DNA from 4 places in the Mesorhizobium sp. CA5 genome. Region 3 is predicted to be linked to each of the others. Evidence: predicted binding sites of a transcription regulator. Region 3 holds the regulator's gene; each other region holds the start of a gene.
What was found. Region 3 encodes PhoB, which activates phosphate uptake and scavenging genes when phosphate is short. Its sites were predicted from a motif close to TGTCATNNANCTGTCAT; they were not measured.
Positions count from the first base shown of each region.

Region 1: LB529_RS20475 (PhoX family protein) is a predicted target of PhoB. The motif match lies at 1,371-1,387, and genes of this name have one in related genera.
Region 2: LB529_RS01045 (acid phosphatase) is a predicted target of PhoB. The motif match lies at 2,101-2,117, and genes of this name have one in related genera.
Region 4: LB529_RS02780 (RNA degradosome polyphosphate kinase) is a predicted target of PhoB. The motif match lies at 1,809-1,825, and genes of this name have one in related genera.

Region 1 covers NZ_JAIUHJ010000016.1:68,045-73,135, reverse strand. Annotated here, with positions in the region: gene LB529_RS20475 (PhoX family protein) at 1-1,307, opposite strand, end outside; gene LB529_RS20470 (hypothetical protein) at 1,560-1,898, shown strand; gene LB529_RS20465 (phosphatase PAP2 family protein) at 1,917-2,618, shown strand; gene LB529_RS20460 (helix-turn-helix domain-containing protein) at 2,709-2,978, shown strand; gene LB529_RS20455 (SulP family inorganic anion transporter) at 3,112-4,833, shown strand; gene LB529_RS20450 (DMT family transporter) at 4,843-5,091, opposite strand, start outside.
Region 2 covers NZ_JAIUHJ010000001.1:182,585-187,675, reverse strand. Annotated here, with positions in the region: gene LB529_RS01050 (OsmC family protein) at 1-194, opposite strand, end outside; gene LB529_RS01045 (acid phosphatase) at 426-1,958, opposite strand; gene LB529_RS01040 (cytochrome-c peroxidase) at 2,220-3,431, shown strand; gene LB529_RS01035 (hypothetical protein) at 3,570-3,821, shown strand; gene LB529_RS01030 (dihydrofolate reductase family protein) at 3,876-4,463, opposite strand; gene LB529_RS01025 (NmrA family NAD(P)-binding protein) at 4,479-5,091, opposite strand, start outside.
Region 3 covers NZ_JAIUHJ010000010.1:190,631-195,721, forward strand. Annotated here, with positions in the region: gene LB529_RS15625 (sugar ABC transporter permease) at 1-690, opposite strand, end outside; gene xylF (D-xylose ABC transporter substrate-binding protein) at 921-1,961, opposite strand; gene LB529_RS15635 (ROK family protein) at 2,230-3,471, shown strand; gene phoB (phosphate regulon transcriptional regulator PhoB) at 3,805-4,494, opposite strand; gene phoU (phosphate signaling complex protein PhoU) at 4,511-5,091, opposite strand, start outside.
Region 4 covers NZ_JAIUHJ010000001.1:498,358-503,448, forward strand. Annotated here, with positions in the region: gene LB529_RS02765 (TIGR02117 family protein) at 1-10, shown strand, start outside; gene LB529_RS02770 (FAD-dependent monooxygenase) at 237-1,469, opposite strand; gene LB529_RS02775 (zinc-finger domain-containing protein) at 1,485-1,730, opposite strand; gene LB529_RS02780 (RNA degradosome polyphosphate kinase) at 1,983-4,178, shown strand; gene ppx (exopolyphosphatase) at 4,175-5,091, shown strand, end outside.

The DNA.
Region 1 (5,091 bases), on a different contig from region 3:
AGAACGTCGGCCTGGGAAGCAAAACCGTTCTCCCCCGTCAGCGGGCCTTGACCGAAAACGATCGGCATCCATTCGACCGAGCCGTCCTCGGCGAATTTGGCCACATGCAACGTGCCGTCATCGAGCAGGTCCAAGTTGGCGGCGCGGTCGTTCGGGTTGAAAATGCCCTTGGTGACGAATTTGTAGACATAGTCGAAGCGCTCGTCGTCGCCGAGATAGAAGACGACGCGGCCGTCCTTGGCGACGATCGACTCGGCGCCCTCATGCTTGAAGCGGCCCATGGCGGTGCGCTTCTTCGGGGTCGAGTTGGGATCGTTGACGTCGACCTCGACGATCCAGCCGAAACGGTTCGGCTCGTTCGGCTCCTTGGCAAGGTTGAAGCGGTCGTAATGCGCGCCCCACTCATACGCGCCTTCGGGGATGCCGAGGCGCTTGTAATTGGCCGCTTCCCTGTGGCCTTCCGGCAGTTCGCCCGAGAAATAGCCGTGGATGTTCTCCTCGGCCATCACATAGGTGCCCCAGGGCGTGACGCCGCCGGCGCAATTGTTGAGCGTGCCGAAGACCTTGGTGCCGGACGGATCGGCATTGGTCTTGACGCGGTCATGGCCGGCGACCGGGCCGGACAGCGCCATCTCGGTGGTCGACATGATGCGGCGGTTGAGCTTGCCGTCGCGCACCACCTGCCACTTCCCGTCCTGCTTGCGGATCTCGACGATGGTGCCGCCATGCGCGGCCATCTCGACATCGACTTGCTCCTTTGAGAGCGGCGCGACCTCGGCCTTCTTCTTGCCGTCCTTCTCGACGACCGAGACGATGCCGGGAAACATCAGATGCGGGTTGGTGTATTCGTGGTTGACGACCAAAAGGCCGTGCTCGGCCGAGCCGTCGACCGGGATATAGCCGACATAGTCGTTGTTGTAGCCGAACTGCTTCGCCTGGGCTTCGGCCGACTGCTTCAGCGGATCGAACTCGGGCGAATCGGCGAACAGCGGATCGCCCCAGCGCAACAGCACGTCGGCGTCATAGCCGGGCGCGACATGGTGCTTGTCGTCGATGCCGGCTTCGAGCTCGTCGAACTTGAAAGCCGAGGCTTCGGCGGCGCGCGCCTCGTCGGCCGCAATCAGCGCCAGCGGGCTGACGGTGGCGGCGATGGCCGACACGGCCAGCGAACCCATGAGAAAGCCGCGGCGCGAGAAACGCGCGGCGATGATCTCGCCCATGGTGCTGTTGCCGGTCGGGTTGACCGGCGGGCCGTCATTTTCCTCGAGCTGGCTGGTCCGGAAACGGGTCTCAGGGGTCACGGTCATGAGTTTGTCCTCTGGCTTCTGAGTGGCTGGGGATTTTGACCTTTCGACCCCTAAAGCGCGCCCATCACATTTTCGTGACACTGCCGTGATAGAACCGCAATAGTTGTTTGCCGGCTCGCGGCGGCTTTTGCGACACCCGGCTTCAGTCCCTTGAGCGCCCGCGCTTCGCTGCGGTCAGCTTGACGGCATCGCCCGCTTCGGAAACAAGGGCTGGCCGGCGTGGCGACGGCGCTTCAAAAAAGGGACGGCAAGGTGAGTTTCTGGGGACTGGCGCAGCTCGGCATTTCGACCGTGATATTCCTGCTGGCGGCGACGGCGGCCAAGCAATGGGGGATGGCGCCGAGCTTGGCCAAGCTCCTTTTGACGCTGGCGCTCTACTCGGCCGGCAATCTGATCATGCTGAGACTGGTGCGCGAGTTCGGCATGTCGGTATCGTTCAGCCTATCGGCGGTGATCCAGCTCGTCGCGGTCAATGTCGTGGCGCTCGCCTTCTTCGGCGAACGGCTCAATGCCTTGCAGGCGATCGGCATGGTGCTGGCGATCGCCGCGGTCGCGCTGATCACGCTCGGGCCCTATATGCAGCGGCTGTAGCTGGACCTGAGGGCTCGAATGAAATCGACCGCCAACGCGCTCCTCAACAGGTTGGAATTCCCGGTGCTGCTGGCTGGGCTGGTGATCGCCGGCGGGCTGTGGGGCCTGGTGGAACTCATGGAGGTGGCGCGCGCCACGACGCCGCATACCTTCGATACGGAGATCCTGCTCGCCTTCCGCCGCGCCGGGCAGCCGGATAGCCCGATCGGCCCGCTTTGGCTGGAGGGCGCGGTGCGCGACATCACCGCGCTGGGCAGCACGGCCGTGCTGGCGCTGATCACGACGGCGACGATCGCCTATCTGCTCCTGATCCGCAGGCCCTCGACAGCCCTGTTCATGTTCGCGGCCGTCGCCGGCGGGCAAGCGCTCTCCAGCCTGCTCAAGCTCGAGGTCGACCGGCCGCGGCCCGATCTCGTCTCGCATCTCGTCACCGAGACCTCGCTCTCATTCCCCAGCGGGCATGCCATGCTGTCGGCCGTGACCTATCTGACGCTAGGCTCGCTGGCGGCCCGCTTCCTGCCGGACCGGACGACCAAGGTCTTCGTGCTCGGCTTTGCTGTGCTCACCACCGTGCTGGTCGGCGCCAGCCGCGTCTATCTCGGAGTGCATTGGCCCTCCGACGTGCTTGCAGGCTGGTGCGCAGGTTTTGCCTGGGCCATGCTGTGCTGGCTTGCGGCGCGGCTGCTGCAGCGACGCAAAGTCGTCAAGGATAGCGAATAACCGATGTCCCATCTACATAAATGACGCTTGAAACATCACTATGCTTGTATTATCCATTGATATCGCAGACTCAGACAAAGGTTCTGGCCGATGATCACTGCTGCGCAGATGCGCGCCGCAAGGGCGTTGGCCGGTATCGACCAGCGAACGCTTGCCGAGCGCGCCGGCGTTTCGCTTCCGACGATACAGCGTATGGAAGCGAGCGAGGGCGTCGTGCGAGGCGTCGTTGACACGCTGATGAAGGTCATCCATGCCCTCGATGAGGTCGGGGTGGAATTGATCGGCGAGAACCAGACCAGCGAACGCGGCGGCAGGGGCGTGCGCCTCAAGGCCACCGTGGCGCAGAACCCGCAGGGCTGAGCCGCAACCGTGTCCGTCTCGGGAACCGTTGCCGGTTTTCGGGCAGCGATGCGGCGTCGCAACGGTTTTATCGCGACGGCGACCGCCGACGTCCAGCCGACGATCCCGCCGCCCTGTGGAGCGGAAGCAGTTCATGGATCAGGCGCGGCGGGCAATTCACCACCAAGCACGGCCGACCTTCGCCGAGCTGTTCACACCAAAGCTGGTGACGGTGCTGCGCGAGGGCTACCACCTCAAGCAGCTGAGGGCGGATGTGATCGCCGGCCTGACAGTCGCCATCGTGGCGTTGCCGCTGTCGATGGCGATCGCGATCGCCTCGCATGTGGAGCCCGAGCGCGGATTGTTTACGGCGATCATCGGCGGTTTCATCGTCGGCACGCTTGGCGGCAGCCGTTTCCAGATCGGCGGGCCCGCCGGCGCCTTCATCGTGGTCGTGGCCTCGACGGTCGACCGGCACGGTGTCGACGGACTGATCCTGGCAATGCTCATGGCCGGCGTCTTCCTGCTCGCGGCCGGCTATCTCAGGCTCGGCGCCTATGTGAAGTTCATTCCCTATCCGGTGACGGTGGGTTTCACTGCGGGCATCGCCATCATCATCCTGTCCAGCCAGTTGCACGACCTGTTCGGCCTGACGCTGCCAGGCAAGGAGCCAGGCGACCTGCTGCCGCGGCTTATCGCGCTCGGCAAGGCGGCCCGAACGGCAAATCCGGCGGCCATTGCGCTCGCCGCGCTGACGATAGGGATCATCGTGGCCATGAAGCGCTGGCGCCCTTCGTGGCCGGGCCTCCTGATCGCGGTGACTGCGGCCTCGCTGGCGACGACGCTTCTCGGTCTTCCCGTAGAGACGATCGGAACGCAATTCGGCGGCATTCCGCGGATGTTACCGGATCCGGCTCTTCCGGCGCTGGATGCGCAGAAGCTCGTCTCCGTGGTGCCCGACGCAATTTCCTTCGCTCTGCTCGGAGCAATCGAATCGCTGCTTTCCGCCGTGGTCGCGGACGGTATGACCGGACGACGGCACCGCTCCAACTGCGAACTGGTGGCACAGGGCATCGCCAATATCGGCTCGGCGCTGTTCGGCGGGATCTGCGTGACTGGACTGATCGCGCGCACGGCGACCAACATCCGCGCGGGCGCGCATGGACCGTTGTCGGGAATATTCCATTCCGCCTTCCTGCTGCTGTTCATGCTGGTGGCTGCGCCGCTTGCCAGCTACATCCCGCTGGCGGCGCTCGCCGGGGTGCTGGCCACGGTGGCCTGGAACATGGTGGAGAAGCCCGCCTTCCTGGCGCTGATCCGATCGTCCTGGGGCGACGCCCTGGTGCTTCTGGTCACTTTCGGACTTGTCATCTTCCGCGACCTCACCACCGGCATCGTGATCGGCTTTGCGCTGGGCGCTCTGCTGTTCATCGGGCGGATGGCGCGTTCGGTCGAGGTGGAGGCGCATGTCCCGCCGGTGACGGAGGACCGCGCCGACGACGCAAATGGCGGGCGCGTTGCCTATGACCTCGCCGCCGCCACCGATCCTGATACTGTCATCTATCGCATATCGGGGGCGTTCTTCTTCGGCGCTGCGGCAACGATCGCGACCGTGCTGGACCGTATCGCCGACCAGCGCAGGAACTTCATCCTCGATTGCTCGGCGGTGCCCTTCCTCGATTCGACCGCGGCAAACGTCATCGAAAGCACCGCGAACAACGCAAGGCGCGCCGGAGGACGCTTCATCATCGCGGGCGCCTCGTCGCAAGTCAGGCGCACCCTGATAAGCCATGGCGTCAAGCGGCCGCTGGTGACCTATGCAGCCTCGATCCGTGACGCGCGGGCGCAACTGGGCGGAAAAGCGGAGACGGCGTAGGCGCCCTGCTCAAACCGTCGCTTCGATCGGCTCGGCAAGCTTGGGGCTGGCTCGTGCGGCGATCAGGCAGCCGGCGACGATGAGACATGCGCCCGCCAGCGTGGTCCAGGCCACCTTCTCACCGAAGAAGAACCAGCCAAGCGCGATCGCCCAGATGAAGGCCGAGTATTCTGTCGGGATGAGATATTGCGCTTCGGCACGGGCGTAGGACCAACTCATCAGGAATTGGCCGGCGAGCGACAGCATTGTCACGCCTGC
Region 2 (5,091 bases), on a different contig from region 3:
GCGATGCGGGCGCTGAGCACCATGCAGGCGGCCAAAGAGGCATGGAGCAGGTCGAGCGGGCTGAAGCCGGGCGCGCTGACCTGCGTGACCACATCGACCGTGCCACCGGTCGGCGTCGTGATCACCGGCAGCCCGCCCGGCGGCAGGACGGCGAGCGCGCCGGCATTGCGGGTTCTGATTTTCAAGTCTGCCATCGTGTCGCCTCCAGTTTGGAGGCCATTGATAGCGGACGGGAATTCACTGAGGCAATCGCCGAGGCAGGCCTTGGGCGATTGGCGTTTCCTCGCCTCCATGAAATGGGGGAGAGGTGGCTCGGCGAAGCCGAGACGGAGAGGGGGAGCGCCCTGCGAAGCCCCCTCGCCGTCCACTTTGCGGACACCTCTCCCCCGGCTCTGGCGGGGGCGAGGAACCCGGGTTCTGAGAGGCTACTTCGTCAGATCGAGCGCTGCCGTCAGATCGCCCATCGGCGGCTGGTCGTTGTTGCGCAGCGCCTTGTCGCGGGCGACGATGCCGGGCAGCACAGGCAGGTCGTAGCGGGCGGTGATGAAACGCAGGATCGAGGTCGTGTCGTACTGCGTGTGATCGACCATCCCCATCTTCGCATAGGGCGAGATGATGAAGGCCGGGATGCGGTTGCCCGGGCCCCAGCGATCGGCCTTGGGCGGCGCGACATGATCCCAGAAGCCGCCATTCTCGTCATAGGTGACGAGCACCAGCATATGCGCCCATTGCGGGCTCTTCTCCAGATGCGCGACGAGGTCGGCCAGATGCTGGTCGCCGGAGGTCACGTCGGCATAGCCGGCATGTTCGTTGAGGTTGCCCTGCGGCTTGTAGAAAGAGACCGCCGGCAGCTTGCCGTCGTCGATCGCCTTGATGAACTCGGTGCCGCCGAGCCCGCCATCCTTGATGTGCTCGGCCCGCGCGGCCGTGCCCGGCGCATAGGCCGCGAAATAGTTGAAGGGCTGGTGGTGGAACTGGAAGTTCGGCACAGGCGTCGCGTTCTTGCCGTCGAGCGCCGCCTGCCAGGCGCCCGAATACCACGCCCAGGAAATGCCCTTGAGCGACAGCAGATCGCCGATGGTGATCTCGTGCTGCGGCGGCAGCGTGGTCGGCTGTGCCGGATCGGCCAGCGCCTTGTCGCCACCCTCGGCCGGCTTGTTGGCGCTTGGCTGGTAAGGCGGCTGCATGGTGTTGACGGCGTAGAAGTCGGGCGTGATGGCGCCGTCATTGGTGAATTTCGGCACGCCGCCCAGCGCCGAGGGCGGCGAATTGTCGGCCGGTTTCAGCGTCACGCCATCCGGCTCGACGACGGCAATCTGGGCCTTCACCGGGCTGGTGTCGGCATTTGGATAGTAAGGCACGCAGGCGCAGGCCAGCATGAAATGGTTGAGGAAGGAGCCGCCGAAGGCGCCCTGGAAGAAATTGTCCGCCAGCACGTATTTTTTGGCGATCGCCCACATCGGCAGGATCGAGCCGTCATAATGGCCCATCACCAGCGCGCCGGAATCGGCCCAGGCGACGAACTTGTCGTTCCGGCCGCCGTCGATCTGCATCTGCTCCTGATAGAAACGATGCCACAGATCATGGGTGATGACGCCGGTATTCTCGTTGAAGCCCTTGGGATCGTCGATGGCGAATGTCGCATTGGGCAGATGCGCGCTCTGCGCCTCCGTCACCGCCGGCGTGACGCCCTTGCCGGTCAGTCCGCCCCAGGCCGGCGGCAGTTCGGAAAGCGGCTTGCCGTCGCGGTCGAGCTGGCGCGCCTGGTCGGGCGAAACGTTGGCCAGGCCGTTGGCGCCGGGGAAGCCGCCATAAAGGTTATCGAAGCTGCGGTTCTCGGCGTAGATGACGACGACGGTGTCGATCTTGTCGTAACCGGCAGGCGCCGCTTGGGCAGCGGCAGAGAGCGATGCCAGCGCCGTGGAGGCGAGGCAAAGGGAGAGAAAGGACCGGATCATTGGAAAATGCCTCGTGGCTTGGGAATGGCTGGAGGACGGCAATGCAGGAACGCAGCTGCATCAATGCCCAGCTACTTCGACGCCTTGTCACCTTTGTGACAGTTCGGCCCCGGCCGAACACGGTTTCGTGAGCGAGAAGACCGGTCATCAATCCGTTGCACTCGATCCTTACGCCGCCAAAGAAACCGGGCGAAGAAATCAGGGATATCGCCGAAGACGATGGGACGTCGGAAAAATCACGCGATCGCCATTGCAGCGGCCATGATCGTGGCCTCCACCGCGCCCGCCAACACCGAGGAGCCATCCGGTGTCCATCCCGGCCCGATGACGCGGCAGGAAGCCTTCGCCCGCGCCGAGGCGCTGACGGCGCTGGGGCGACAGATGTTCTTCGACACGTCGCTCTCGGCCTCGGGCAAGCAGGCCTGCTCGTCCTGCCACGATCCCAACCACGCTTTCGGGCCGGCCTCGGCGGCGCCGGTCGAAATGGGCGGGGCCAGTCTTGACCAGCCCGGCGTTCGCGCCGTGCCGTCGCTGCGCTACCTGCAGGCGGCGCCCGCCTTCACCGAGCATTTCTACGACTCCGAGGACGAAGGCGACGAAAGCGTCGACAATGGCCCGACCGGGGGGCTGACCTGGGACGGCCGCGCCGACCACGGCAAGGACCAGGCAAGGATCCCGCTGCTGTCGTCCTTCGAAATGGGCAACAAGGATGCGGCCGAAGTGGTCGCCAGCCTGCGCAAGGCGCCTTATGCCGGCGCCTTCAAGGCGGCCTTCGGCGCCGATGTCTTCGACCATCCGCAAGACGCCTTCGACGCCGCTGTGGAAGCGCTGGGCACCTTCGAGCAGAGCAGCGCCGATTTCTATCCCTATTCCAGCCGCTACGACGCTTTCCTTGCCGGCAAGGCGCAGCTCTCCGCGCAGGAATTGCGCGGCCGCATGCTGTTCGAGGACGCAGCGAAGGGCAATTGCGCGAGCTGTCATCTCAGCGAACCGGCCAATGACGGCGAGCCGCCGCAATTCACCGATTACGGCCTGATCGCGATTGCCGTGCCGCGCAACCCGGCGATCTCCGCCAATGCCGATCCCAATTATGTCGACCTCGGCCTGTGCGGTCCGCTGCGCACCGATCTCAAGGACCGCGCCGAATATTGCGGCCTGTTCAAGACGCCGACGCTGCGCAACGTTGCCTTGCGGAAAAGCTTCTTCCACAACGGCTATTTCCACACGCTGCGCGACGCGGTCGCCTTCTACGCCAGCCGCGATACGGATCCCGGGCGCTGGTATCCGAAGAAGACCGACGGCACGGTCGACAAATTCGACGACCTGCCAAAGGCTTACTGGGGAAACCTCAACACAGACCCGCCCTTCAACGGCAAAAAGCCCGGCGACAAACCGGCGCTGACCGATGCCGAGATCGACGACATCGTCGCCTTCCTCGGCACGCTGACCGACGCCGACCAGGCGGGGCAGTAGGGCAAGCAGCCAAGGAGATTGGTGGCTTGCAGCCGCAGCGGTGCTATCCACCGTAAATGTGTGCCAATGTGAACCACGTCATAGGAACGCCAAGTCGCGCCTGCTATATTGCCCATCTCTTCACAGATGGAGTCTCCGATGAGGTTCGTCCCGGTGCAGGAGCCGCCTGGCAGCAGCTGGACGGTGTTCGATGCGGCCAATGGCGCGCCGGCCGAATATGCCGGCCGGGTGCTTATCGGCCTGACATCGTGCGAAGCCCGCTGGTTTGCCGCCGTGGGCAACGGCCGCGCCGCTTGGCAGCGGTCCATCACGCCAGGCGTGCAGCTGCGGCTGGTCAGCGGGGGCGGTTGCCAACCCATCCGGGAAAGGCATGGCCAGACAGGTAGTTAGGACGCCGCGCTGCCAGATTGATTCAGGCAGAGCGATCTCCCATCGATTACCTTCTCACCTCGTTGGCGCATAGCGGCTCACCACCATGCCGCAGGCATAGGGCTTGGAGCCGAGGAGCCTCAGCCTGCCAAAGCCGCCCTTGTCGAAAATGCGGCGACCACTGCCCAGAACGGCCGGATTGATGAAGAGCTGGAACTCGTCGACAAGGCCGGCGGCGATCAGCGCCGAGGCGAAGCCGGCGCCGCCGAACACGGCGATGTCGCCGCCCTCGCCTTGCTTCAGCGCGTTGACCTCACACGGCAAGTCGCCGCTTACGACGCGCGTTCGTTCCCAGCGCGAGGCCCCGAGCTTATCGCTCGCCACCACCTTTTCGGCCTCGACGATGCGCTGGGCGAAGGCAAAGAAGCGGTCCTTCGGATATTTCCTCGCCGCGTTGCCCCAATGGGTCAGATAGCCTTCCTCAGCCATCTTGCGGCTCAACAGGATGGTGTCGATGGTCGTGAAAACGGCGTTGAAGTCCCGTTTAAGCTCCTCGTCCCATGCGCTGTCGTCGCCCCATTCCCAAAGCTGCCAGCGATGGCCCTCATTGGCGCCGACAAAACCGTCGACCGACATCTGCATCTGCAGGATAAGCTTCTTCATGTCCGGTCTCCCTCGTCAGGAATTGCTGCCTGTGAAGGCTCGGGCCGCGGCGGGCGAACGGGCGAAAGCCTGCGCCCAGGCTTCGAAGCTGGTCGGGGTGGCATTTTCGGCTGAGGGTGCTTCCAGCGCCCAGCGCTCGCCTCTGTTGAAGCTTGCCGCCGTCTCGCCCAGCGCATCGGCAAAACTCGCCGATATGCCATTGGCGACCATACCGGCCCGCGCATCGGCGAACGGCGCTTCATGGTAGGCGACCTCCTTGCCGATCGCCCTGCCCAGGATCGCGGTAGCCTGTTCGAGCGTGTAGGAGCCGCCGCCGTGCAATTCGACAACGCGCTGGATCGGAAAGTGTTCGGCACTCAATAGAGCGGCGGCGCGTTCGCCAACGTCCTTGGCGGCAATCAGCGGCATCGGCAGGTCGCCGCGGAATGGCGAGGCGAAGACGCCGGACGCCGCCTGCTCGACGAAGCCCATGCCCTTGACGAAATTCTCCATGAAGAAGGAGGCGCGCAGATAAACGAGTTCCTCCAGGCCTAGCACTGCGAGCCGCTCTTCCATCAGCGCGGCGCCAAGCGAAGTGCCCATTCTGAGATGGGCATTGAGGCCGCTGAGCAGCACGATCCGGCGCAGG
Region 3 (5,091 bases):
GTTGAAATGCATGAAGATAACCGCCAGGCAGGCGACGATGCCGACGGCCCAGCTCCATTTGGCGCCGATCGAGCCCGCCGGGCCGCCGCCCATCAACTGGAACGTGGCGTCGAGCGGCGCAACGGTCTGACCGCTGGTGACCCACCAGCCAGCGCCCCGCCATACTAGCAATCCGCCAAGCGTGACGATGAAGGCCGGCACTTCGAGATAGGCGATAACGAAGCCCTGGAAGGCGCCGATGATGAGGCCGAGCGCCAGGCCGATCAGCAACGCCAGAACCCAAATCCAGGGGTTTCCCAGTTCAAGCCCGACGAAGCGAACCAGGAAATGCGCCTGGGCAAAGCCCATGACGATGCCGATCAGCCCTTCGGCCGACCCGACCGACAGGTCGATGTTGCGCATGACGATGACGAGCACCATGCCGGAGGCCATGATCGCCACGGCCGAAGACTGAACCGACAGGTTCCAGAGATTGCGCGGCGTCAGGAACGTGCGGCTGTCGAAGTCGAGCGGGTTGACGCCAAGCCGCAGGCTGGAAATCACATGCAGCCCGATCCAGATGAGGAGCAGCGCGCCGATCATGCCCAGCATGCGGGTGTCGAGCTCGGTCGCCTTCAGGAACCGGGCAACAGTGCCGAGTTCCGACGCGCGCGCGGTGTCCGCCGGTTGGGTAGACGTCGTGTCGGTCATGATTTCCTCCCACCGGCTTGCCGTCTGGCGCGGATGCCGGAACTCAGCCTAGAAGCTATCCGCCTGAGGCAGAACGGCAAAATCTTTTGAGAAAACGCCGCGGCTTTAAGGCAATCCCAGAAAAGTGCGTAGCGGTTTTCCGTCCGGGATTGCGGCAACAAAAACCAGGAGCGGTTCATTGAACCGCTCCTGGCCGCGGCGCAGGTATTTTGATCGAACGTCGGCAAGGCTCAGTTGCAGACCTGGACGCTGCCGGCGGGCACGCCCGCGCAGACCTCGTCCTTCTTGATCCAACCGGCGTCGATGACGACGTTGAGATTGTCCTTGGTGATCGCGACCGGCGTCAGGAACAGCGACTTGACGGTGTTGCCGCCGGGCGTCGTGAAGTCCTTGGCGCCGGCGATGTCGCCCATCTTCTTGCCGTCGGCGAGCTGCGAGGCGATCTCGGCGGCGTTCTTGCCGAGCTCGCGCGCGTCTTTCCACACCGACACGGTCTGCGTGCCGAGCGCGATGCGGTTGAGCGCCGCGTGGTCGCCGTCCTGGCCCGAGACCGGCACGGTGCCGGCCAGCCCCTGCGCCGTCAGCGCCGCGACAACGCCGCCGGCAGTGCCGTCATTGGCAGCCACGACCGCGTCGACCTTGTTGTCGTTGGCGGTCAGGAACTGCTCCATGTTCTTCTGCGCGTTGGCCGGCAGCCAGCCGTCCGTGTAGGCCTCGCCGACATTCTTGATCTTGCCGCTGTCGATGGCGTCCTTCAGGACTTCCATGGAGCCCGCGAACAGGAAGTCGGCGTTCGGATCGGAGCCCGAGCCCTTGATGAAGACATAGTTGCCGTCCGGCTTGGCCTTGAACACCTCGCGGGCCTGCATGCGCCCGACTTCCTTGTTGTCGAAGGTCAGATAGAACACGTCCTTGTTCTCGATCAGGCGGTCATAGCCGACGACCGGGATTCCTTCATCGAGCGCCGTCTGCACCGCCGGGCCGATTGCCGAGGCATCCTGCGCCAGGATGATCAGCGCGTTGGCGCCCTGCGAGATCAGGCTTTCGACGTCGGTTAGCTGCTTGCCCGGATTGGACTGCGCGTCGGCCGAGATATACTTGTCGCCGGCGGCCTCGATGGCGGCCTTCATCGCTGCTTCGTCGGTCTTCCAGCGCTCTTCCTGGAAATTCGACCACGACACGCCGATCACCTTGTCCTTCGCCTCGGCGACAGACGCCAGCGTCAGCGACATGGCAACGCCCGCCAGAATGGCGGCTGCAAATTTCTTCATGATATCCTCCCTGCGCCCGTGCGGCGCGACCCAGACTGGCCCGAAGGCCGGCACAGAGGCTTTTTTTCGAGCCTCAAAAAAATAGTGGTCCAGCACCACAGCGCTGTCAACCGAGATTCTGATGGGTTTTGATGGGCTCAGGCATTTTTTTCGGTATCCGCAATAAATAATGACATGGTCCCTGGCTTCTGCCACAATCCCTAGCGTGTCAGCGACAGGCCATGGCATTATCACAAGGCCGCGATGACCGGGGAGGACGTGCGAAACGATGTCGGTCGGAATCCGCCATGACGACTTGCGCCGGCGCAACCGCGCCATGGTGATTTCGGCGGTACGCCGCGCCGGTCAGCCATCACGGACCGAAATTGCCGCCACCACCGGGCTCAGCCACTCGACCATTTCGGCGATCTCCGCCGACCTGATCCAGGAGGGCATTCTCACCGAAAGCAAGGCCAGCGAGCCGACGGCGTTGAAACGCGGCCGGCCGCAGATCGGCCTGGCGCTGAACCCTGAAGCCGCCGCGGTGCTGACCGTGGTGTTGTCTCTGAACTTCCTGTCGGTCGCCGTGATCGACTATGCCGGCCAAGTTGTTGCGGAGGAGCAGCAGCGCCTGGACACGCTTGTTATGCCCCGCGACGAGTTGATCGGCGAATGCGTGGCGATCGTGCGGCGCCGGCTGCAGGATCCCGACCTCGACATTGGCAGCGTCGCCCGCATCGCCATGGGCATTCAGGGCATCACCGATTCGCATGCGCGCTCCATGCTGTGGTCGCCGATAACGCCGCTGACCGACATTCCTTTCGCCGACATCCTAGAGAAGGAGTTCGGCATCTCCGCCACCATGGAGAACGACTGCAACATGATGGCGGTGGCGCTGCAATGGCGCGACCCGGAGCGCTATCGCGACGACTTCATCGCCATCCTGTTGTCGCACGGCATCGGCATGGGTCTCGTGCTCAAGGGTGCGCTGTTCACCGGCACGCATTCATCCGGCGGCGAGTTCGGCCACATGATTCACCGCCCGGGCGGGGCGCTTTGCCGCTGCGGCCGCCGCGGCTGCGTCGAGGCCTATGCCGGCAACTATGCGATCTGGCGCAGCGCCATGAAAATGAGCGAGGACGCCGAGCCGGTCGACGTCGGCGACGCCGACATGCGGGCCCTTGCCGCGAAGGCGCGCGAGAGGGACGGCCCCGAACGGGAGGCTTACCGCCGGGCCGGCGAAGCGCTTGGTTTCGGTCTCGGCAGCCTGTTCGCCCTCATCGACCCGGCGCCTGTCGCCATGGTCGGCGTCAGCGCGGCCGCCTTCGACCTAATCGAGCCGGCGCTAAGGGAAGCGATCGCCCAGACGGCCGGCGGCCAGCACTCCGAATCGATCTCCTTCGACACCGAGCCGAACGAGTTGCCGCTGATCCGCGAAGGCTGCGCCATGCGCGCGCTGACCTTCGTCGACCAGGAGATTTTCGCGCCGGGAGGCCAGGCAAGAGCGGGGACGGGAAAGAACGTGGCCTGAGGCAGCCTTGAAGAGGTCCGGGGACAGCAGCAGACGCTTGAAATTAGCGAAGGGAAGGCCCCGCAGCTTCGTCATTCCAGGGCGGAGCAGGAGCGAAGCTCCGTCGCGGAGACCCTGGAATCCATGCCGCTACCTCACGCGTCGAGCGCAGCGGCACAGAATTCTGGACTGTCGCAACGCATCGACATCACGGAATGGATCCTCGGGTCTGCGCTGCGTCGCTGCGCTCCTTGCTCCGCCCGTGGATGACGAAGCACAAGCGTCTCGACTAATCGCCAATGCACGCGATCCGATGCTGGAGACAGAATCCGTCAGCGCCTCGGCGCCTTACCCCTAATCTTCCCTGATCGCGTAACCCGCCCCGCGGATGGTGCGGATGACATCCGGCATGCGGCCGTTGTTGACGGCTTTGCGCAAGCGGCCGACATGGACGTCGACGGTGCGTTCGTCGATATAGATCGTCTCGCCCCAGACATTGTCGAGCAGCTGGCTGCGCGAGAACACCCGGCCGGGATGACGCATCATGAATTCCAGCAGCCGGAACTCGGTCGGGCCGAGCCTGATCTCGCTCTTCTTGCGGTAGACGCGGTGCGATTCGCGGTCGAGCACGATGTCGCCGACCTTGAGCACGCTGGACAGCACCTCCGGCTTGGCGCGGCGCAGCAGCGCCTTGACGCGCGCCATGAACTCCGGCGTCGAGAACGGCTTGACCAGATAGTCGTCGGCGCCGGTCGAAAGGCCGCGCACGCGGTCGCTTTCCTCGCCCCGCGCCGTCAGCATGATGATCGGCAGCCGCTCGGTCTCGGGCCGCATCCTCAGACGCCGGCAGAGCTCGATGCCGGAAACCGCGGGTACCATCCAGTCGAGCACGAGCAGGTCGGGGACGTTTTCCTGAAGGCGGATTTCGGCCTCGTCGCCGCGGGTCACCACTTCGACCTGGTAACCCTCGGATTCGAGATTGTAGCGGAGCAGCACCCCAAGCGGCTCCTCGTCCTCCACCACCATGATGCGTGGCGCGATCATTGGCAGATACCCTTCGTCAGGCGGCCGGCGCCGACATTGTCGTCTCGTCCTGCTTGGGACGATTCGCGGGCAATTGCGTGCCGGTCAGCACATAATAGGCGTTCTCGGCGATGTTGGTCACATGGTCGCCGATGCGCTCGAGATTCTTGGCGCAGAACAGAAGATGCGTGCAGGCGGTGATGTTGCGCGGGTCTTCCATCATGTAGGTCAGGAGCTCCCGGAAGACGGATGTGTATTTGACGTCGATGCGCTCGTCGTCGTTGCGAAGCTTGGCCAGCGCCGTGGCGTCGCCCACCGTATATTCCTGGATCACGGCCTGGACCTGGATCAGCACCAGCTGCGCCATGGAATCGATCGAATGCGTGAGGTCGCGCGGCGCGGCGCTGACGCCGACCGAGCCGACGCGCTTGGCGATGTTCTTGGCGAGGTCGCCGATGCGTTCGAGGTCGCCCGCCATGCGGATCGAGCCGACCACATTGCGCAGGTCGTCGGCCATCGGCTGGCGCTTGGCGATCAGCGTGATGGCACGGTCGTCGAGCTCGCGCTGGCGCGCGTCCATGATGGCATCGTCGGAAACGACGCGCTGCGCCATGGCAT
Region 4 (5,091 bases), on a different contig from region 3:
GTATGATTGAGGGTTGATGGGAATTTGCAAACGCCGCGTTCCGTCACACCCCCTCTGGCCTGCCGGCCATCTCCCCCGCAAGGGGGAAATCAGCTGTCGTGGCTGCTTTCGCCAATCATCAACGTCGCAAGGCGGGAGCCAGCGCCCAAGCTGCCAATCTCCTCCCTTGCGGGGGAGATGCCCGGCAGGGCAGAGGGGGGTGCTGTCCCGCCGGCCTATCCAGCTGGTGGCAGACGCTACCGCCGCACAACCTCCCGCTCCTCCCACCCATAGAGCCAGTCCAGGTCCGCCGCGAGCTTTTCCGCCGGTCGCGCCGCCAGCACGAGATTGCGTGTGATCGCCACCGGTCCCCACGCGTGCCAGGCCAGCCGATTGAGAGCGCCGCGTTTCAGCACCTTCTCGACGCGCGGGCGTCTGAGATTTTCCCAGATGGCAAGGCCTCGAGCTGGATCGCCGGGGAAGTCGGCAACGAGATTGGCAAGCATAGCGGCGTCCTCGATCCCCATGGCCGCGCCTTGCGCCGCGAACGGCGTCATGGCGTGCGCGGCGTCACCGATCAGTGCTACTCCCTCCGCCATGGTCCAGCGCTGCTGCGCGACCGTGTGGATGGGGAAGGCTGTCCACGGCCCGGCAAGCGCCGCCAGCTCCGCCAGCGCTGCCGCCGTGCCTCGCATGGCAGCCGAAAGGATCGCAGGGTCGGCATGGCCGGACCAGCCTTCGGCAATGCGCTCGCCCTTGGTGAAGGCGGCAAGGTTGACGGCGCTACCCTTGCTCACCGGATAGGCGACCATGTGGAAGCCGGGATGCAGGAAAGTGGTGACGCTGTCGGTGGCTCCGATTTGCATAAAAGCCTGGCCGGCGGCGCTTTCCGCCGGGACCGTCGCGCGCCAGGCGAGTTCGCCCGAAAAGCGGCTTGCCGCAAAGCCGGCCGTCCGGGCAAGCTTGGCGCGAACCGACGACCAGACGCCGTCGGCTGCAACCAGCAAACCGCATGCGACATCCGTCGCCTTGCCGTCGATCTCGACCGTCGCGGTAACGCTTTGCGGGTCGACGGCAAAGCTGGTAACGCGCGCACCGGTGACAAGCGCGATACCGGGCCGTTCCGCCACTGCCGCCATCAGCGCCGCCTGCAGGTCGGCGCGGTGCGCCACGAGATAGGGCGCCCCCCAGCGCTTTTCTGCGGTTTCCCCAAGCGGCACGCGCGCCAGCTCTCGCAGGCTCCTTGCGTCCTTCAGCACCACCGCTCGCGGCCGGATCGCGTTGGGCTGCAGGCGATCGAGCACGCTGAGCCGGCGCAGGATCCGGGTCGCGTTGGGGGAAAGCTGGAGGCCGGCGCCGGCCGCTTCGAGTTGCCTGGCCTGCTCGAACAGTGTTACCGGGAAGTCACGCTCGGCAAAGGCAAGCGCCGCCACGAGCCCGGCAATGCCAGCCCCGGCGATGACGATCTGCCGGGACCTTATTTCAGTCATGGTTGATCGGGGCGATCAGGCGGCCTGGTCGACATAGAGGCAGCCGGCCGGCTGCGTTTCCGTCGCCTTCAGCGACGGTGAATAGCGGTAGAGCGTCGAGCAGTAAGGGCAGACCTTTTCATTGTCGTCGCCCATGTCGAGGAATACGTGCGGATGGTCGAAAGGCGGGTTGGCGCCGGTGCACATGAATTCCTTGACGCCGATCTCGATGACCGGATGGCCCGCGTCGTTCTGGAAATGGGGAATGCTGCCGCCTGCCATCGTCGTCTCCAATTGGGTTCGGCCAGTGGGTGTGACCAGTTTGCATCTGGAGCATAACAGGCCAGTTTGCAAGATCGATGAAATCAAACTGTCGCAAAAGGCTGGCAGAGGATAAGTTGAGCCGGTTAAGCGCATGGGGCCGGTGCCGGAGCGATTCCGTGACGATCATGCGTCATAAAGACATGCTAGAGCGTCGTTGAACGGCAGTATGCGGCGCCTCCTGGGAACGGTTGCGGGCAAGAGCAGGAAACCATGAACGAACTGAAGCCTGTGCAGAGCGAGTTCATAACCGTCGAGGCCGCAAGCCCCGACGGCGGCAATCCCGATCGTTTCGTCAACCGCGAATTCTCCTGGCTGCAATTCAACCGCCGCGTGCTGGAGGAATCGCTGAACGAGCATCATCCGCTGCTTGAACGCGTCCGCTTCCTGTCGATTTCTGCCGCCAATCTCGACGAGTTCTTCATGGTCCGCGTCGCCGGCCTTGCCGGCCAGGTCCGCGAGGGCATCGCGCTGAAGAGCCCGGACGGCCGAACGCCCGAACAGCAGCTGGAACAATTGCTGCGGGAGGTCGAGCGCCTTCAGGAAGATCAGCAGAAGAGCCTCTCGGCGCTGATGACACTGCTCAACAAGGAAGGCATCGAGAGCATCACCCGCGACGCGCTGACCAAGGATGAGAAGGCCTGGCTGGAGGAGCATTTCCAGGAACAGGTTTTCCCGGTGCTGACGCCGCTGTCGATCGACCCGGCGCATCCGTTTCCGTTCATCCCCAATCTCGGCTTTTCCATCGCCCTGCAATTGCGCCATCGCAAGAATGGCGAGGAGATGAGCGCGCTGCTGCGCCTGCCGGTGGCGCTCAGGCGTTTCATCCGCCTGCCCGACCGCAAGAACCACGTCCGCTTCATTCCGCTGGAGGAAGTGGTCGGCATCTATATCGGCAAGCTTTTCCCCGGCTACGAGGTCAAGGGCTCCGGCACGTTCCGCATCATCCGCGACAGCGACATCGAGGTCGAGGAAGAGTCGGAAGACCTGGTGCGCCTGTTCGAAACGGCGCTGAAGCGGCGCCGTCGCGGCTCGGTGATCCGCATCGAATTCGACACGCTGATGCCGGCTGCGTTGCGGGACTTCGTCGCCGGCGAGCTCGGCGTGTCGTCGAGCCGAATCAGCGTGCTCACCGGCCCGCTGGCGCTCAACCAGATCTCCGAGATTGTCGCCATTCCGCGCGACGACCTCAAATTCACCCCCTACAATCCGCGCTTTCCCGAGCGCATCCGCGAGCATGGCGGCGACTGCTTCGCCGCCATCCGCGAGAAGGACATCGTCGTCCATCACCCCTACGAGTCCTTCGACGTGGTGGTGCAGTTCCTGCGCCAGGCCGCCGCCGACCCGGAAGTGGTGGCGATCAAGCAGACGCTCTACCGTACCTCTAACGACAGCCCGATCGTGCGCGCGCTGATCGACGCCGCCGAGGCCGGCAAGTCGGTCACGGCACTTGTCGAGCTCAAGGCGCGCTTCGACGAGGAAGCCAACATCCGCTGGGCGCGCGACCTCGAGCGGGCCGGCGTCCAGGTCGTGTTCGGCTTCCTGGAGCTGAAGACCCACGCCAAGATGTCTTTGATCGTGCGCCGCGAGGATGGCCGGCTGCGCAACTACGTGCATCTCGGCACCGGCAACTACCACCCGGTTACCGCCCGTATCTACACCGACCTGTCCTTCTTCACCACCGACCCGACGATCGCGCGCGATGTCGCGCAGCTCTTCAATTTCATCACCGGCTATGCCGAGCCCGCCGAGGAGATGCGCCTTGCCGTATCGCCCTTCACGCTGCGCAAGCGCATCCTGAAACACATCTCGGACGAGATCGTTCATGCCCGCGACGGCCGACCGGCGCGCATCTGGATGAAGATGAACGCGCTGGTCGATCCGACCGTCATCGACGCGCTTTACGACGCCAGCCATGCCGGCGTCGAGGTCGACCTCGTCGTGCGCGGCATCTGTTGTCTGCGGCCGCAGGTGCCGGGTCTTTCCGAGAACATCAGGGTGAAATCGATCGTCGGCCGCTTTCTCGAGCACAGCCGCATCTTCTGCTTCGGCAACGGCCACGGCCTGCCGTCCGACGAGGCGGTCGTCTACATTTCGTCGGCCGACATGATGCCGCGCAATCTCGACCGTCGCGTCGAGACTCTGGTGCCGATCACCAATCCAACTGTGCATGAACAGGTGCTTGGCCAGATCATGCTGGGCAACATCATGGACAACCAGCAAAGTTTCGACGTATTGGCTGACGGCACCTCCCGGCGCGCTGTGCTGGAGGAGGGCGAGGAGCCGTTCAACGCGCAGGAATATTTCATGACCAATCCGAGCCTCTCCGGGCGGGGCGACGCGCTGAAATCGCATGCGCCCAAGCGCATTGCCCAGTTCAAGCGCCGCAAGAAGAACAGCGCCGCGTGACTGCAGTTTCCCAGGGCCGGCTTCAGGACCGGCGGCCGCTGTCGATCATCGACATCGGATCGAACTCGATCCGCCTTGTCGTCTATGAGGGGTTGGCGCGCTCGCCCACGCTTCTGTTCAACGAGAAGATGCTGGCCGGCCTCGGCCGCGGCATCGTTTCGACGGGCAAGCTCGACCCGGAGGCGGTGACGCGCTCGATGGAGGAATTCCGCCGGTTCCGCGCGCTCTCGGACCAGGCGGGTGCCGAGCACATCTATGTGCTGGCGACAGCCGCCGCGCGCGAGGCGGGCAACGGCCCCGATTTCATCCACCGTGCCGAGGAGGTGCTGAAGACCGAGATCCGCGTGCTCACCGGCCGTCAGGAGGCCTATTATTCGGCGCTCGGCGTCATTTCCGGTTTCCATCCGGCCAATGGCATCGCCGGCGACCTTGGCGGCGGCAGCCTCGAGCTGATCGACATCAATGGCGAAGCGATAGGCGACGGCATCACGTTGCCGCTCGGCGGCCTGCGCCTGCAGGACATGGCCAGGAACTCGCTCGTGCAGGCCCAGAAGATCGCGCGCCAGGAACTGGCGCGGGCGAAGCTTCTGAAGGGCGGGCAGGGCAGGGTTTTCTACGCAGTCGGCGGCACCTGGCGAAATCTTGCCCGGCTGCATATGGAGATGAACAACTACCCGCTCGGCGTCATGCATCACTACGAGATATCGGCCGACAGCGCGCAGACTTTCCTCAAGCAGGTCGCCCGCAGCGAGGTCGAGAAGGTGAGGGGCATCGAGGGCGTTTCCAAGAACCGCCGCTCGCTCTTGCCCTACGGTGCCGTCGTGCTGCAGGAGATCATGTCGGCCATGCAGCCGTCGAAGATCGTCGTCTCGGCGCAGGGCGTGCGCGAGGGCTTCCTCTATTCGCTGCTCGA